DNA from 2 places in the Companilactobacillus heilongjiangensis genome. Region 2 is predicted to be linked to the other one. Evidence: a T-box and tRNA genes for the amino acid it is inferred to sense, from the RefSeq annotation. Region 2 holds a T-box; the other holds one or more tRNA genes.
The links. The T-box of region 2 lies ahead of asnS (asparagine--tRNA ligase). A T-box ahead of a tRNA ligase gene usually reads a tRNA of that ligase, here a tRNA-Asn.

Region 1 (9,485 bases), 780 kb from region 2:
ATAATAAGAATATGATTCAATTTGGTAGTGATATGTTATCTAGTGAACATTCACAAGTCGTAGCGTTTAGAAATGGTAACTTCGTCTCGCCAACGGTATCGAAGGTCGGGGGAACTTACTATAATACTAAGACGGGTAAAGTGGACAAGAAGATTTCTAAAGAAGAGAAAGAGAAACTCTCTAACCGTGTAACAACAGAATTGTCGTTGTCAGATCGTGTTATCAACGGAGATCTCTTGAGGTTCCATAAACTACCTGGATTTACAACTGTTAATAAGAAAGACTACTCATATAAGAAGAGTACTGCCTTGAAAGCACTCAAGAAGGCACAAAAGGAGAAAGGGACTAGTCTATTGGCTCAGAATGACAATAAGTCAATGGTTGATCTCTATCAAACAGACGCGCCAGAATTGAGTTCTGACAAGTAAATAGAAGCGAGAGTGTGACAGACATGGTCAACTTTCGAGTATTAAGACAAATGGCTCCAGTAATCCAATTTGGGATTGCTGGGGCTATTTGTTTGTTTAAGTGGAAAAAGCTATGTTTTGTTACGTGTTTATGCTGTATGTTTGAGGTGAAAAATCACCATTTTTTGTATGGACAGAGTCCGTTAATAGGTAGTAAGATAGTGTTTAACAGCGGATATGATTAATCTTTTGAAAAAAATTCAACTTTTTTGTAAAAAAGGGTTGCGCAAACTTAATCTAATTGGTAATATATATCTTGTTGTTGCGACAGATGACAACGGCGTCAACGGATTCAAGCTTAATTGCTTATCTTAATCGCCTTTAATTATTTTAAAAAAGTTCTTGACTTGGTCTTGTAACTTCGATATGATAACTAAGTTGTCTGTTGGATAACTCCTAACAATTTATCATTTGTTTGATAGATTGTTAGGAAAATTATTTTAAAAAGTTCTTGACATTCATTTGTCAGCTTGATAAAATAATTAAGTCGCTGATGAGCGTAAGCGCTTAATCAGCTGGTAGACCTTTGAAAACTGAACAAAGTTTTAACACTAAAATTGTGTAGGCCAACATTTATTTGTTGGATTTACAACGAAGTCAATTCGCTAGTATTTAATATTTTTATTGAGTCACAAACTTTTAATATGAGAGTTTGATCCTGGCTCAGGACGAACGCTGGCGGCATGCCTAATACATGCAAGTCGAACGAACTTTCCCGATGATTGAAGCTTGCTTCATGAATCGGATCTAAGTGAGTGGCGGACGGGTGAGTAACACGTGGGTAACCTGCCCAAAAGTGGGGGATAACATTTGGAAACAAGTGCTAATACCGCATAACAACTACTTTCACATGATCGTAGTTTAAAAGATGGCTCTGCTATCGCTTTTGGATGGACCCGCGGCGTATTAGCTAGTTGGTGAGGTAAAGGCTCACCAAGGCAATGATACGTAGCCGACCTGAGAGGGTAATCGGCCACATTGGGACTGAGACACGGCCCAAACTCCTACGGGAGGCAGCAGTAGGGAATCTTCCACAATGGGCGAAAGCCTGATGGAGCAATGCCGCGTGAGTGAAGAAGGTTTTCGGATCGTAAAACTCTGTTGTTGAAGAAGAACATGCGTGAGAGTAACTGTTCACGTACTGACGGTATTCAACCAGAAAGCCACGGCTAACTACGTGCCAGCAGCCGCGGTAATACGTAGGTGGCAAGCGTTGTCCGGATTTATTGGGCGTAAAGAGAATGTAGGCGGTTTATTAAGTTTGAAGTGAAAGCCCTCGGCTCAACCGAGGAAGTGCTTCGAAAACTGGTAAACTTGAGTGCAGAAGAGGAAAGTGGAACTCCATGTGTAGCGGTGGAATGCGTAGATATATGGAAGAACACCAGTGGCGAAGGCGGCTTTCTGGTCTGTAACTGACGCTGAGATTCGAAAGCATGGGTAGCAAACAGGATTAGATACCCTGGTAGTCCATGCCGTAAACGATGAGTGCTAAGTGTTGGAGGGTTTCCGCCCTTCAGTGCTGCAGCTAACGCATTAAGCACTCCGCCTGGGGAGTACGATCGCAAGATTGAAACTCAAAGGAATTGACGGGGGCCCGCACAAGCGGTGGAGCATGTGGTTTAATTCGAAGCAACGCGAAGAACCTTACCAGGTCTTGACATACCATGAAAAGCTAAGAGATTAGTCTTTCCCTTCGGGGACATGGATACAGGTGGTGCATGGTTGTCGTCAGCTCGTGTCGTGAGATGTTGGGTTAAGTCCCGCAACGAGCGCAACCCTTATTATCAGTTGCCAGCATTCAGTTGGGCACTCTGGTGAGACTGCCGGTGACAAACCGGAGGAAGGTGGGGACGACGTCAAATCATCATGCCCCTTATGACCTGGGCTACACACGTGCTACAATGGTCGGTACAACGTGCTGCGAACTCGCGAGGGCAAGCAAATCACTTAAAACCGATCTCAGTTCGGATTGTAGGCTGCAACTCGCCTACATGAAGCTGGAATCGCTAGTAATCGCGGATCAGCATGCCGCGGTGAATACGTTCCCGGGCCTTGTACACACCGCCCGTCACACCATGAGAGTTTGTAACACCCAAAGCCGGTGGGGTAACCCTTCGGGGAGCTAGCCGTCTAAGGTGGGACAAATGATTAGGGTGAAGTCGTAACAAGGTAGCCGTAGGAGAACCTGCGGCTGGATCACCTCCTTTCTAAGGATATGATGCGTAAGCATCAACGGAAATACACAATTGTTAAAACTTTGTTTAGTTTTGAGAGGCCTACCGGGCGTTTTTCGGGCCTATAGCTCAGCTGGTTTAGAGCGCACGCCTGATAAGCGTGAGGTCGATGGTTCAAGTCCATTTAGGCCCATTCTCATATTAATAAGTACCATATGGGGGCTTAGCTCAGCTGGGAGAGCACCTGCTTTGCAAGCAGGAGGTCATCGGTTCGATCCCGTTAGCCTCCATTGGCAGAAATGCCAATGTTCGTACCTTGAAAACTGGATATTAAGAAATAATGAATTAAAGAAACACCGAAAACTGCGCGATAAAAATGATTAATTTCATATTTTGTCAAGATTAAGTTATAAAGGGCGCACGGTGGATGCCTAGACACTAGGAGCCGATGAAGGACGTAACTAACGACGATACGCCTCGGGGAGCTGTAAGTAAGCTTTGATCCGGGGATTTCCGAATGGGGGAACCCAAATATCGTAATGGATATTTACTTGTTTGTGAATACATAGCAATCAAGAGGAACACGCAATGAACTGAAACATCTAAGTAGTTGCAGGAAGAGAAAGAAAATTCGATTCCCTGAGTAGCGGCGAGCGAAACGGGAATAGCCCAAACTAAAGAGCTTGCTCTTTAGGGTTGTAGGACTGATGTTGTGAGAACAAAAGGTAATGATAGTTGAACAAGTTGGAAAGCTTGGCCAAAGAGAGTGAAAGCCTCGTAAACGAAATCTGACCCACTCCATTCAGTATCCTGAGTACGGCGGAACACGAGAAACTCCGTCGGAATCTGGGAGGACCATCTCCCAAGGCTAAATACTCCCTAGTGATCGATAGTGAACCAGTACCGTGAGGGAAAGGTGAAAAGTACCCCGGAAGGGGAGTGAAATAGATCCTGAAACCGTGTGCCTACAAGTAGTCAGAGCCCGTTAATGGGTGATGGCGTGCCTTTTGTAGAATGAACCGGCGAGTTACGTTAACATGCAAGGTTAAGATGAAAAGTCGGAGCCGTAGCGAAAGCGAGTCTGAATAGGGCGACTAAGTATGTTGATGTAGACCCGAAACCAAGTGACCTACCCATGACCAGGTTGAAGATGCGGTAAAACGCATTGGAGGACCGAACCCGTGTATGTTGAAAAATGCTGGGATGAGTTGTGGGTAGCGGTGAAATTCCAAACGAACTTGGAGATAGCTGGTTCTCTCCGAAATAGCTTTAGGGTTAGCCTCGGGGATTAGGATTATGGAGGTAGAGCACTGTTTGGACTAGGGGCCCGTCTTGGGTTACTGAATTCAGATAAACTCCGAATACCATCAATCTATACCCGGGAGTCAGACGATGAGTGATAAGATCCACCGTCGAAAGGGAAACAGCCCAGATCACCAGTTAAGGTCCCAAAATTCATGCTAAGTGGAAAAGGATGTGGAAACGCATAGACAACTAGGATGTTGGCTCAGAAGCAGCCATTCATTCAAAGAGTGCGTAATAGCTCACTAGTCGAGTGATTCTGCGCCGAAAATGTACCGGGGCTAAGCATGATACCGAAACTGTGGATGTGTCGTAAGACACGTGGTAGGAGAGCGTTGTAAGAGCATTGAAGCTGTACCGTGAGGAGCAGTGGAGTTCTTAGAAGTGAGAATGCCGGTATGAGTAACGAAAGACCAGTGAGAATCTGGTCGGCCGAAAGACTAAGGTTTCCTGGGGAAGGCTCGTCCTCCCAGGGTTAGTCGGGGCCTAAGATGAGACCGAGAGGTGTAATCGATGGATAACGGGTTGATATTCCCGTACTAGTTTATTTTGTTTGAACGATGGAAGGACGCAGGAGGATGATGTGTGCGCGCTGATGGATATGCGCGTCCAAATAGCAAGTCTTGGTAAGAGTCAAATGCTTTTACCTTTAAGGACAAGTTATGATGGGGAGTGAAATTTTAGTAGCGAAGCACAGTAACTCACACTGCCGAGAAAAGTTCCTAGTTAGAAATAAACTACCCGTACCGCAAACCGACACAGGTAGTCGAGGAGAGTATCCTAAGGTCAGCGAGTGAACTCTCGTTAAGGAACTCGGCAAAATGACCCCGTAACTTCGGGAGAAGGGGTGCTGGTGTAACAGCCAGCCGCAGTGAATAGGCCCAAACAACTGTTTATCAAAAACACAGGTCTATGCTAAATCGTAAGATGACGTATATGGGCTGACGCCTGCCCGGTGCTGGAAGGTTAAGAGGATCAGTTAGCTTTTGCGAAGCTGAGAATTGAAGCCCCAGTAAACGGCGGCCGTAACTATAACGGTCCTAAGGTAGCGAAATTCCTTGTCGGGTAAGTTCCGACCCGCACGAAAGGCGTAATGATTTGGGCACTGTCTCAACGAGAGACTCGGTGAAATTATAATACCCGTGAAGATGCGGGTTACCCGCGACAGGACGGAAAGACCCCATGGAGCTTTACTGTAGCTTGATATTGAGTTTTTGTGTGACATGTACAGGATAGGTAGGAGCCGTTGATTTCGGAACGCTAGTTTCGAAGGAGGCATTGGTGGGATACTACCCTTGTTATATGAAAACTCTAACCCACGCCGCTCAGCGCGGTGGGGGACAGTGTCTGGTGGGCAGTTTGACTGGGGCGGTCGCCTCCTAAAATGTAACGGAGGCGCTCAAAGGTTCGCTCAGAATGGTTGGAAATCATTCGCAGAGTGTAAACGTATAAGCGAGCTTGACTGCGAGACTGACAAGTCGAGCAGGGACGAAAGTCGGAGTTAGTGATCCGGTGGTACCATATGGAAGGGCCATCGCTCAACGGATAAAAGCTACCCTGGGGATAACAGGCTTATCTCCCCCAAGAGTTCACATCGACGGGGAGGTTTGGCACCTCGATGTCGGCTCATCGCATCCTGGGGCTGTAGTCGGTCCCAAGGGTTGGGCTGTTCGCCCATTAAAGCGGTACGCGAGCTGGGTTCAGAACGTCGTGAGACAGTTCGGTCCCTATCCGTCGCGGGCGTAGGAAATTTGAGAGGAGCTGTCCTTAGTACGAGAGGACCGGGATGGACATACCTCTGGTGTACCAGTTGTGCCGCCAGGCGCATCGCTGGGTAGCTACGTATGGAAGGGATAAACGCTGAAAGCATCTAAGTGTGAAGCCCCCCTCGAGATGAGATTTCCCATTCCTTTATGGAAGTAAGATCCGTTAGAGATTATGACGTAGATAGGCTGCGGGTGGAAGTGTAGCGATACATGGAGCTGAGCAGTACTAATAGATCGAGGACTTAATCGAGTAAGAGTTTACAGCAGTTCGAAGTGATTCAAAATTTAATTCATTGTTCTTAATATCTAGTTTTCAGGGTACGAGCGAAAATAGTGTGGTGGCGATAGTGAGAAGGATACACCTGTTCCCATGCCGAACACAGAAGTTAAGCTTCTCCGCGCCGAAAGTAGTTGGTGGGAAACTACCCGCGAGGATAGGGAGCTGCCACGCTGTTATTATTCCGGTTTAGCTCAGTTGGTAGAGCACCTGACTGTTAATCAGGTTGTCGTCAGTTCGAGTCTGACAACCGGAGTTTTTTTTTATCTTGGAGAGTTGTCCGAGTGGTTGAAGGAGCATGATTGGAAATCATGTATACGAGTATTGACTTGTATCAGGGGTTCGAACCCCCTACTCTCCGTAAACTCTAATTCAAAAGGGTAATATAACACTTAAAAAAGGATTCATATCATTCGATATGAATCCTTTTTTGTTACGATTAATCGTTTTTATGATCTTGTGATTGTGACCATGGAGATGTGTGCAACATCCAATTGATACCATATTTATCAGTAAAGCCACCCATTTTGCCACCCCAGAATTGTTCCTCGAAGGGCATAGTGATTTCAACTTGACCAGATTCTTCGAGGTGTTTGTAGAAATTGTCAGCAGCTTTAACGCTTTCGGGATCTTCGTTATTTATATCTAACATTAATGATATTTGTCCACTAGGTTCAGCATTGCCACTAAATGCATCAGAACATTCAATTTTCATACCAAGAACAGTAAAACCGGCATGCATAGTTAAATCTTCTAAGTTTAAATCTTCAGGAAGACCAAACTGCTTAGCTTGTTCAAGTTGAGGACTGATACGATAAACTTCAGTCGCTCCAAAGACATCTTGATAGTACTCAATAGCTTCCTTAGCGCTATTAAATGCAATGTAAGGGTAAATTTGTGATTGCATCGGAATCATCTCCAGATTTGATTTTATGACCAAATTGTACCAGTTATAGTGTTAGATATATATAATTTTACTCAGAAACTATGAATTAAATTTGATCTAAAAATTGTTGTTAAAAAATAAAAAAAGTCGTATACAAATTTACAATATGTATGCTATAATTATTTTTGTTGAGTTATTGATATGCGCCTATAGCGCAATTGGATAGAGTGTCTGACTACGAATCAGAAGGTTGTAGGTTCGACTCCTACTAGGCGCACTAATTTGAAAGACTTATGAGTTTATCTCATAGGTCTTTTTTTTATGCAAAAAAATAGACATCATCTAAATGATGTCCATTGTGAAATTATTGCGAAATACTTTCAACGAATGCTTGGTAATCTTTCTCTTCACCAGTTTCTGCAACGTCAATGTCGTTGAGATTGTTGCTATGAAGGTTGAATTCACTAACTTCAAGTGTATGAGTGAATGTAGCATTACCAATTAGTCTTAATTGACTGTTTTCTTTGACTGGATTTAAAGTGATTTTAGTTTTAACCATGCCGCCAGGATTGTAAACACTGATTTCTTTATCAGGGTCGAATTTATCTGGGTGCAACATTGCAAAGGCGAGACTGGTAGCTGACATACCAGTACCGCAAGCATTGGTAAAGCCAACGCCACGTTCGTATGTTTGAACAAAGATTTTATTAGTGTCGAGAATCTGACTGAAACTGACATTAACACCTTCAGGGAAGTATTCGTTCTTGCCATTAAGTTTCTGACCTAGGTCACCTAATTCTAATTGACTGACTTCAGGCACAAAGCTGATTAAATGAGGATTGGGCACCGCTATAGCGGTAAAACTCTGGTCTGGTAAAAATTCAGGAACCATCATATCGATCATTTCATCATTTTGCTTATATGAGAAGGGTAAATCGGCTTTTTGGAAAGAGATTGGTGAGATTTCAACACTGAATGCTGGAACGCCGTTATAAAGATCTGGAGCCTTTTCAACATCTAGGTCTGACTCCATAGTTTCAATTTTAAAATTATCTAGCTGATATTTTTCGGATAGGTAACGACTGACTGTTCTCAAGCCATTGCCACACATCTTAGCTTCACTACCATCGGCATTGATAACACGCATCTTGCCAAGACAGTTTTCACTTGTATCGATAACTAATAATCCATCGGCACCACCAAGAATATTGTCACAGAAGTTAATTGCGACAGATTTTAATTCATCATCATTCAAAGTTGTTTCGAGTAGCGTTTGATCTAAGATAAAAAACTTATTTTCTGAACCATGTACTTTGAGTAATTTTACCAAATTGTTCACCTCATTATTAATCGAAGAATGTCTTATAAATTTGTTTAACTGCATCGTCAGCATCTGACTCCTGAATCCCAATCATGATGGAAATGCGTGATGCACCTTGGTTGATCATGTGAATAGCAATATTATTGTTAGTCAATGAATCGATAATTTGACCGAGTGTATTGACGTTATGGGCGATACCTTCACCAACCACCATAATAATTGCATAATCGTCGATCCATTCCAAGTAATCAGGCTGGAGGACTTCTTTAACGTCGTGGCAAAGGTGTTTGATAGTTGTCTTATCAAGCTTAGTGCGGTCAAAGATAACGGTCAGGTCATCAATTCCGGAAGGCATATGTTCATAAGAAATATTATATTTATAAAAGATTTTTAATAGCTTGAGGGTAAAGCCAACTTCCTTATTCAACAAGTAGCGATGAATGTATAAGGCTGAAAAGCGTTTTGAACAAGCAATTCCCGTAATTTGATTAGAAGGGTTGAAAAGAAATTGTTCTGGTACGATTAGGGTTCCTTCAGCACTAGGATTGTTAGTATTTTTAACGTTAACAGGGACTTGACCCTTGATAGCGGGAATAATTGCTTCATCTTGAAAGACTGAGAAACCGGCGTAAGAAAGTTCACGCATTTCACGATATGACATTTTCTTGATTGCCTGTGGGTGCTTGACTACATGGTTGTTAGCAACATAAATTGCATCGACATCGGTAAAGTTTTCATATAGGTCGGCATGTAATCCGCGACTCAATAGTGCACCGGTGATATCAGATCCACCACGAGAAAAGGTATAAATATTACCATCTTGGCTGTAACCGAAGAATCCTGGGAAAACGGCTTTTGTATCATCAGGTAATTCAAGTTTGTCCAAATTAAGATAAGTTTCTGGTGAAATATCCGCGTCATTTGGTTGACCGTGGACGATAATACCGGCATCTTTGGGATCAACAAAGATTGATTTGATACCTTTAGCATTCAGGACTTCATTTAGAAGAATGGCATTGAGAAATTCTCCATGAGCTTTAAAAGCTGCCATCAGATATTCATCATCAACGAACTTAGTAGTAGCAAGATTAACTAATTTTTCTTTTAGAAGTTTGATAACTGAATCATCGAGTTTAAAATAGTCGCTTATTTCGCGGTATCTTGAGATAATCTCTTTGACAATATTAGTATGATCCACATTTTCGATAACTGCGGTAGCGTACTCAATTAATAAATCAGTAACTTTGGTATCACCAGCAAAACGTTTTCCAGGAGCGGAAGTAACGATAACT
Region 2 (9,485 bases):
AAATGAACAATCGAAAAAGTTTCCAGAAATGACATCATATCCGGAAGTAAGAAACTCAGATTTAGGTGATCGAAATAGTAGAACTATTATGTTAAGTGATTATAAGCCGAATGGTAAAAATGAAATTGTGATTAATCTAGCCCCAGAAGTTTTATCTATGGATACTCGACTCGTCATTGATGGATTGAGTCATGAGAAAGATGGTACCAACGTTATTATTAATGTTGATACTGGTGGTGCAGATACTTATGATGTGAAATCACAAATTCAGCTTAAATACACTAATGGTGATACGAGGGGAAATAAGGAGACTGATCATTTTGATGATAGTCACTTACTTTGGAATTTTTATGATAGTACATCAGAGGATGGGTTATATAGTGGACTTATTGAAATACATAGCCCTTTTCAAGGCAGCGTTTTGAGTCCAGAAGCAAAAATTAGTACACGTGTAAATCTTGACGGAAACATTGTTGCAAAGGAAGTAACAATTGGTGGAGAAAGTCATAGGTGGGATTTACAGGATAGTGCAAAGGAGGAAACCCCGAATCCGCCAGAACCAGAACCAGAGCCAGAACCAGAGCCAGAGCCAGAACCACAGCCTGAACCTGAACCAGAAACACCCGACCCAGAAGTAATTCCAGAAGTTCCAAACACACCAGATCCAGAACTACCGGACTTAGAAATTCCAGACCCTGAACCAGAAGTAGATCCCGGTTTAACGCCAGAAACTGATTCATCAGCGGAAAGTCCATACTTGGAAGAAGTTGATGAGAGTACGAATCCGAACGATCCTTTAATGGAGCCTGTAGTTGAAAGTATGGCTAGTCAAGATGCCCCATTGCCAAAGGAAAGTGCTGGAGAAATGATTACTAACGATACTAATGACTCAAGTAGCTCATTACCAAAAACCTCGAATCGTGATACATTCAGATTCTTGGGTATGATTTTTGGAGTACTGTTAGCAATGTTTGGTTTTAAACGTAAAAAGAAGAAAGTGGATGTTGATTAAAAATAAAGACCTTTCGCAATCACTGCAAAAGGTCTTTTTTTGATGGAATAGTTTTTAAAACTAAATTCAATTTTTCATTCAATGATAGCGTTCCATCCATTACCAGATCCGCATCATTACTAACGAATTGTTCATGATCGACAAAGATAGGGCGAGCAAAGTCGAGATAAGTTCTCATCCATGACATAATTTCATCGGTTGATTTATCTTGATAGTCGCGGATAATCTGACGAGCCAAACAAATATCCAGTGGAGTTTTAATATAAATTACTTTATCAATAAACGGCTTCAAAGTTTTATTCTTATATCCGAAAGGAAAATCAATCAGGATAAATGGATAATGATTATTAACTTTCTTCAAATCTGCCATTAAAGCACTAATGTCGTATTGATTAACTGCATCCTTTACTGGTGTATCAATTGGTGGCGCTGATGGAAGGGCATCAATACTGTAATCGTCAAAAGGAATCACGAAACTATTTAATTTTTTATTTAGGGCATTGATTAAAGTTGTTTTGCCACTGCCAGTTACACCACTAATAACGACAACATAGCTAGATTTCAAATAATCATCTCATTTAATTTTTGAGTTGATTATATAGCTAATGGAAAAAAATAACATCCACTAAGGGATGTTATTAAGAATTGACTCGTTGACGTTGTGTTTGCATGTGCGTATCGGCCAATAATAATGTGTATGAATTAACACCGAAGAAGGCGATAATTACCATCAAACCAGTTAGGAAAAATCCGAGGAACATGAACCCTAGTCCTAACAATAATCCAAAGACTGCGAAACAACGCATCATATTCTTAGAAATTGTCACCAAACTTTGTTCACTCTTAAAAGCATAGTGATAAATTGTGTCAATTTTTTCAACACGACTGTCAATTGGTTCAGCTTTATGAACTGCCAATGTTAATTGATATGGTTCAAAGTCATCAATGATGCTGTCTTCGCCATATTCATCCGTGACAACCTTTTTATAGTTACCACCGGCAATTGAAAGTGTAGGGTACGAATCTTGTGCTAAGGCCATTTTAAGACCTTTAGTCAGAGGAATTGTCCCAATATTAATGATTTTGGAATTCCAGAAACGTGCTAAGACGTAAACTGTGTTATTAGTAACATGCAAGTCAACGTCAGCAAGGTCAAGATTCTCAAGTTGATATATTTGAAAGATAAATTTATTCTTCAATATTTGTTTATTATTCAAACCCTCATAAATATCCTTCGGGTTAACATCGTGTACGTAATTGATATATTGTTCAATGAATGTTTTTGAATCAGCAGATAAATTGATATTTTTATTAATTAAGATAGTCATATTTCCCCCAAAAGATGTAACAACTAGACCCAGTATAACAAAAATGTATGCGCTTTTGTGGAAATTTATGAAAACGTTTTAGTTTATTCACTAATGCGGTGATTTAACCAATTTATTAATAACGTACTTATAATATTTTGTTGTTTTGCGTTGCTGATAGATGCGGTATTATCGCCAGACTGCTTGCCGTAGCTACCAAAACCACCATGATTACCACCAGAAATCTGTTCATAAATAGTATTATTTGGCAGTAATTTTTTAGCCTTTTTATAATTGGTATAGTTTAAAACTCCGTCATTTGTTCCAGTTAGTGAGATAATTGGTACTTTTATTTCATGTAAATCACCTTTTTTTTCAGGATAACTTGCTAAAAGGAAGACTCCTTTGAGTTTTTGGGAATGATTTTTGGCATAACGACAAGCCATCGTGCCACCTAAAGAATGACCACCGATAATGTAATCATAATTGCCCTGTACTTTGGATGCTGCATTGGCATTAAGGACTGCTAAATCGAGAGGAAAACGAACGATATAAACGCTGTACCCCGCTTGTGCCACCTTGTTAGCCCAGATACTGTAACTCTTGGGATCAACTAAAGCACCTGGGTAAAAGATGACTTTAGGCTTACTGTCGTCACCAGAAAATTTGATAGTATTGTCTACAATCGTGCTGTTTTCGGCTGCAGAGTTAGCAGTTGTAGAAGGTGAATACTCTTTATTTTTGACCACGGCAAGCATGATTAAGACTAGTGCGACAAGTGTAATGACAATGCCAAGTAGCCATTTTACTGATTTTTTCATAAATTAAACCCCAATCTTAAAATATCTATATCAATATTGTACTTTACAAGCTGTATAAGGATATGATACATTTAAGAAAATTAATATGTTTTTGATATTAAAAGAAGGAGTACTATATACTTTATCCACAGGGAGTCAAGGGTAGTGAGAGCTTGGCGTGTCGGTATATAAGAAAAACATCTTTGTTCTTCTAGCTGAAATTTCGAGAGTAGGTTTAGACGTCAACCAGTACGTTATAATTGGCAAGTATTTAATGTACTTTGAGGTGTTTTTTTATAAAAAACTTGGGTGGTACCGCGGAAAGATCTTTCGTCCCTTTTATTGGGGATGGAGGATCTTTTTTTCGTCTATAGTATTCTGAGAACATAAGGAGAAATCAATGCAAAACGTTTTAGTTAAAGATTTATACAAAAAAGAATTTGCTGACGGTGACCAAATCACTGTTTCTGGTTGGATTCGTACAATCAGAGGTTCAAAGCGAGTTGGCTTTATCGAATTAAACGACGGTTCATTCTTTAAGAATGTTCAAGTTGTTATGACTAGCGATATGGAAAATTACGCTGAAGTTGTTAAGTTCCCAATCAGCACAACTATTAAAGTTGTCGGTGAATTGGCACTAACTCCTAAGGCACAACAACCTTTCGAAATTCACGCTACTGAAATTATTGAAGAAGGTGCTTCTGACGCCGATTATCCATTACAAAAGAAGGCTCACTCATACGAATTTATGAGATCAATTGCCCACTTGCGTCCTAGAACTAACACATTCTATTCAGTATTCCGTATCCGTTCACTAGCTGCTTTTGCTATCCACGAATACCTACAACAACATGATTTCGTATACGTTCACACACCAATTATCACCAGTTCAGATGCCGAGGGTGCCGGTGAAATGTTTGAAGTAACAACTTTGGACATGAACAACGTACCTAAGACAGACGATGGCAAAGTTGATTACAGTGAAGACTTCTTTAGAAAAGAAACTAACCTAACAGTTAGTGGACAACTAGAAGTTGAACCATTTGCTATGGCATTCAGAAACGTTTATACATTTGGTCCTACATTTAGAGCTGAAAACTCACATACTGGTCGTCACGCATCTGAATTCTGGATGATCGAACCAGAAATGGCTTTCGCTGACTTGCAAGATGAAATGGATTGTTCAGAAGAGTTGTTGAAGTATGTTATCAACTACGTTATGGATCATGCTAAAGAAGAACTAGACTTCTTGAACGAAAACGTTGATAATACTTTGATTGACCGTTTGAAAGCTACAGCTGGAGAAGAATTTGCCCACGTAACTTATACTGATGCCATCGATATTTTGGAAAAAGCAACCGATGTTGAATTTGAAGTTAAACCTTACTGGGGACTTGACTTAGATTCAGAACACGAACGTTACTTATCAGAACAAGTTTACAAGAAGCCAGTATTTATTACTGACTATCCAAAGGAATTTAAGGCATTCTACATGCGTGCTAATGAAGATGGCAAGACAGTTGCTGCAGCCGACTTATTAGTTCCCGAAATTGGTGAATTAATTGGTGGTTCACAACGTGAGGAACGTCTTGATAAGCTAGAAGCAAGAATGGCTGAACTTGATATGAACGAAGATGACTACAAGTGGTACTTAGAATTACGTAAGTACGGTGGTACAGTTCACTCAGGTTTCGGTATTGGATTTGAAAGATTGATCATGTACATCACAGGTATGGAAAATATCAGAGATGTCATTGCTTATCCTAGAACACCGGGTAATGCTGAATTTTAGAGACAGAGAGTGGAACAAGCCCGGGAATTTCCGAGCATTTGCATGACTTCACGAATTATCCGCTGAACTTTGCGGATGATTTGGGAAGTTAGGCAAAGCGGAAGAAATTGGCTGGTGGAACTCGTTTTAGAGCCACTGCCCATATATAATTATCAAATAGCTATCGAATCCTAAAATATTCGATAGCTATTTTTTTATATTGACAAATAATACATCCTAATACATAATACTTTGTATAGCGAGGTATAAAATGAATACACAATTAAAAAAAGGATTATTAGATATTTGCGTATTAGCCGAGCTAGAACGGAAGGAATCATATGGATATGCCATTATCAATGATTTGGCACCGTTGATTGAAGTATCTGAGTCAACATTGTATCCAATTTTAAAACGACTTCTAGCGAAAAAGGCGATTACGACTAAAAGTAAAATTCACAATAATCGTGTGCGAAAGTACTATCAAATAACTGATGTTGGCCGACAAGAAATTGCTGAATTTGTTGGCGAATGGGGTCAAGTTGAAAAAATTATTGGTTTTATAAAAGGGGCAGAGATTGATGGATAAACAAAATTTTTTAAAGACATTAAAAAAGCAATTACAAAAATTCGGTGTTAAGAATGCTGATGATTATCTCGATTATTATTCAGAATATTTGGATGACTTAATTGAAAATGGTGCTACTGAAGTTGAAGCAGTTGAAAAAGTTGGTGGAGTCAAAAAAGTATTGGTAGAAATTATTTCAGACAATGACGTGGAAATACCACAGACGAGTGATCGTTTGAAGAGTGCGTTGTTGATTGGATCATTGCCAGTTTGGGGACCACTTTTGTTGGCAGCATACTTAGTACCAGTCCTTTTATTATTTGCAGTTTTGCTCATTGCCGTAAGTTTTTTAATCGCTGGTGGCTGGACACTGGTTGGTAGTTTCGTCGTAATGGTTAAAGTAGGTTTGCTATATGGTGGGTTCCAACTTGGCATCTGCTTGTTATTCTTAGGCGGTTCATTATTGGTAGAACAGCTTTTTGTGTATTTAACTCAGAAACTTTTCAATTTTAATAAATATCTATTTAGAAAATTTAATGTTAGGGGAATTAAAAATGGACTTGTTAAAAATTAATTCAAAAATTATTTTTTGGGGAACAATTCTTATCATAGTTGGGATTGTACTTGCGTTAGCTACACTATTCAGTTTGAACTTTAATATCAGTGCTTTAATTAACCACGGTGGTAGCTGGTATGCTCCGATTAAAGGGAATTAGGATAGCAAAAAGGGTTTCGTAAGTATAATTCAAACTTACGAAACCTTTATTTTATTTCAAATATTTATCTTTCTCAGCCAAAATCTTTCTAACATCGTCAGTAGATTTAGTATCCATCATCGCATTTCTCAAATCAGTTGCTCCCAATTCTGGGCGAGCATAAATCTTGAAGAAACGCTTGAGTGAAGGGAAACGAGGCATGTCGTAATGCTTAGAAAAATCATCAAAGAGATTTAACTGCATTTGTAATAGATCCAGCAATTCATCCAATGAATGTTTCTTTGGTTCTTTTTCAAAAGCAAATGGATTAGCGAAGACGCCACGACCAATCATGATGCCATCTAATCCGGGATGTTCGTTTGCCAGTTTCAAACCGGCTTGGTAATCAGGAATATCACCGTTAATTTGAATCAAAGTTTCTGGTGCAATTTCATCACGCATTTTAATCATGTCATCAATTACTTCAAGGTGAGCAGGGACTTTACTCATTTCCATCTTAGTACGTAAGTGAACAGTTAAGACGTCAACGTGTTGTTCCAATAGGAAAGGAATCCAATCTTTGAATTCTTCAACTTTACTGTAACCAAGGCGAGTTTTGGCACTAACAGCCAGACCAGAAGTTTTGGCAGCCGCAATCACTTCTTGAGCCCATTGGTGATTTCTAATTAAGTCGCTGCCACCATGATTTTTAATGACAGTCCCATCAGGACAGCCCATATTGATGTCGATAGCTTCAAAGCCTTGTTCCTTCAATGAGACCGCAGCCTTTTCAAAGTCTTCTGCCTCGTTGCCCCATAGTTGAACCACTGGACGTTTTTTCTCGCGTGAATCAACATAAAGTCGACCATGAACGGGAAATTTAGTATTCGGATCAGTGATACTTTTTGCATAGACGAATTCACTGAAGAATGTGTCAGGTGGACAAGCCTGGGTGATGACTTGGCGGAAAACTGTATTACTGACAGCTTCCATTGGTGCCATAGTGAAAAAAGGACGGTGTTCTGATTTTGCTTGGGCTGAAATTGTTGGCCAAAATGTTGATTCTGTCAAACTGGATTACCTCTTTATTTGTTTAAAAGTGTTTTTTTCGTATCCTTATATACTACTAGTTTACGCCTGTAGAATCTAATGATTAGATTAAAAAAGATACCTCAGTAATAGAGATATCTTTAAAAATTATTTATTTAATGTTTTCTAGTCGGCCATAATAAGCTAAATAAGGACGGTGACTGGCATTTGAAATCTTGATCTTTGTAACACTTGCATTGTCAGGCTCAACAATATCTTCAATATCTGGAGCTTTCGTAACCAATTTAACGAATGAACGAGTAACGAAACCGTGGCAAACAATCATAATTTTCTCGTCGCCTTTATTTTTCATATCATCAATAAAATCTTGAACACGTGCCCAAACTGTTTGATATGATTCGCCGTTTTTGGCGTATTTGATGTAGTCTTCTGTGATATAGCCATTTTCGTCAAAGCCATCGGGATGCTTGTCGACCACTTCATCAACAGGAAGTCCGTCCCATGAGCCATAGTTAATTTCAGCTAGGCGGTTATCAAGTTGAATTTCGTGAACGCTTTGATTTAAAATTTCAGCCGTTTCAACAGCACGTTTCAAAGGACTTGAATAAACTTCATCAAAATCGTGGATATCGAGATGTTCTTTCAAATAGTTAACTTGGTTTCTACCAGTTTCATTTAAGTCTAAATTAGTCGCAAAACCATTGATCTTTCCTTGATGATTGGTGTCAGTTTCACCGTGTCTGACAATATATAATTCAACCATAATTGTCCCCCCTTAAATATATGAGTTTAGTATTCCATTAATCCGCTTACATTGCAAACCCAAAAAGGATTTTATCCCGAAATGAGATAAAATCCTTTTACAATTAAATTCGATTTTTTAAAGCGATGGGCAAGTACACTAGCAACATAATTACACTGACTGCCAAAATAAATATCGGTAGTGACCAAATGGTTCCATTGTGGATAAAACTGACGAGGTAAGTTAGAAAACTGACAATCAAGTAATATCCGAAACTAAAGATACCGCTGGCACTGCCGATAACATCTTCATAGCCTTTCAAAGCGAGGTTCAAAGTTATCGGTAGAGTTGTATTTAATCCTAAGAAAATCAAGAAGAATCCGATTATCAAAAGGTAGGCTTGATCAAATTGCAAGCTAATTAGTAATAATAATCCCGACAAGCAACTGAATATTAAACCGATAATGGCAATCGTTTCAGATTTTAGATATTTAACCAAAAAGTTGACTAGAATAGCTCCTAGCAAACTGGCTAAAGCCAAAGTCATACCTAAACTACCATATTGAACGGACGAATAGCCGAAGTGTTCCATAAAAATAAATGGTGCTTCTGAATAGTAGCCGAAGAGGATTCCATTGATACCGCCAATTAGAATCCCATAACTCCAAACTACAGGGTCCTTTAACAAACGCCAAGTTACTTTTAAAAGTGAAACTTGTTGAATATTATTTGTATCACGCGTTTCGGGCAAACGAGAATAGCTGTATAGCAATACTAACGTTGCCATGATGATTAAGGCACTGAAGACGTTTCGATAACCAAAATATGTTTCCAAAAGTCCACCAATTAATGGGCCAAAAGCAGGGGACAATGCCATAGCAGCCCCCACTTTCGAGAAAACTTTGGCACCCTCGATGCCGTCAAAACTTTCACGCATAATAGTTTGCGTTACAACAGAACCAACACTGGCTCCGAAAGCTTGAATAAATCTTGAAAATAATAAAAATTGAAATGTTGGACTGATAAATAATCCAATATTTCCAATTAAGTAGACGACGATACCTAGGTTCATCGCTAAACGCCGACCAATTTTATCAGACAATTGACCCCAGAAGAGTACCCCAATGGCAAAAGCAATGAAGTAAATGCTCATTGTTAATTGTGATGTTCCCGCTGAAACGTGCAAGTTGGCACTGATTTGTGGCAGGACGGGGGTAAAAATTGATTCACTGATCTGTGGAAATCCCACGAGAACAATAATTAATAAAAGTGATGGTACGGTGTTACGGACGTTTTTCATTTTAGACTCCTAAATTTTATTCTGCTGAAAAACGTCCTGCATCATTTGCGGGCATACAAGCCATGATGTTAGATAATTCCATGGTTTTCACCTAATTTCTTTAAAGTCTAATAAGTATGATATAGATATATTTATGATATTGCAATACTATTAAGAAATGAGGCATTTGTGTAGATAGCCTTGGGGGAAAATAATATGAAAAATAATAAGAGAGTTTTCGTTTTGGCATCAGTTTTATTA

Region 1: it has a tRNA-Asn gene. The T-box ahead of asnS (asparagine--tRNA ligase) is inferred to sense a tRNA for this amino acid. The anticodon was not compared.

Annotation. Positions count from the first base shown of each region.
Region 1 covers NZ_CP012559.1:1,687,654-1,697,138, reverse strand. The annotation lists gene JP39_RS07765 (LTA synthase family protein) at 1-428, shown strand, start outside; rRNA gene JP39_RS07760 (16S ribosomal RNA) at 1,108-2,674, shown strand; tRNA gene JP39_RS07755 (tRNA-Ile) at 2,760-2,834, shown strand; tRNA gene JP39_RS07750 (tRNA-Ala) at 2,859-2,931, shown strand; rRNA gene JP39_RS07745 (23S ribosomal RNA) at 3,042-5,959, shown strand; rRNA gene rrf (5S ribosomal RNA) at 6,044-6,160, shown strand; tRNA gene JP39_RS07735 (tRNA-Asn) at 6,170-6,242, shown strand; tRNA gene JP39_RS07730 (tRNA-Ser) at 6,257-6,347, shown strand; gene JP39_RS07725 (VOC family protein) at 6,426-6,893, opposite strand; tRNA gene JP39_RS07720 (tRNA-Arg) at 7,076-7,149, shown strand; gene dapF (diaminopimelate epimerase) at 7,237-8,202, opposite strand; gene JP39_RS07710 (aspartate kinase) at 8,219-9,485, opposite strand, start outside.
Region 2 covers NZ_CP012559.1:904,611-914,095, forward strand. The annotation lists gene JP39_RS04115 (collagen-binding domain-containing protein) at 1-1,012, shown strand, start outside; gene JP39_RS04120 (P-loop NTPase fold protein) at 1,032-1,577, opposite strand; gene JP39_RS04125 (hypothetical protein) at 1,651-2,340, opposite strand; gene JP39_RS04130 (alpha/beta hydrolase) at 2,424-3,140, opposite strand; T-box leader at 3,228-3,460, shown strand; gene asnS (asparagine--tRNA ligase) at 3,520-4,911, shown strand; gene JP39_RS04140 (PadR family transcriptional regulator) at 5,162-5,479, shown strand; gene JP39_RS04145 (DUF1700 domain-containing protein) at 5,472-6,032, shown strand; gene JP39_RS12560 (hypothetical protein) at 6,013-6,174, shown strand; gene JP39_RS04150 (tRNA dihydrouridine synthase) at 6,226-7,224, opposite strand; gene JP39_RS04155 (histidine phosphatase family protein) at 7,355-7,966, opposite strand; gene JP39_RS04160 (multidrug effflux MFS transporter) at 8,070-9,245, opposite strand; gene JP39_RS04165 (hypothetical protein) at 9,441-9,485, shown strand, end outside.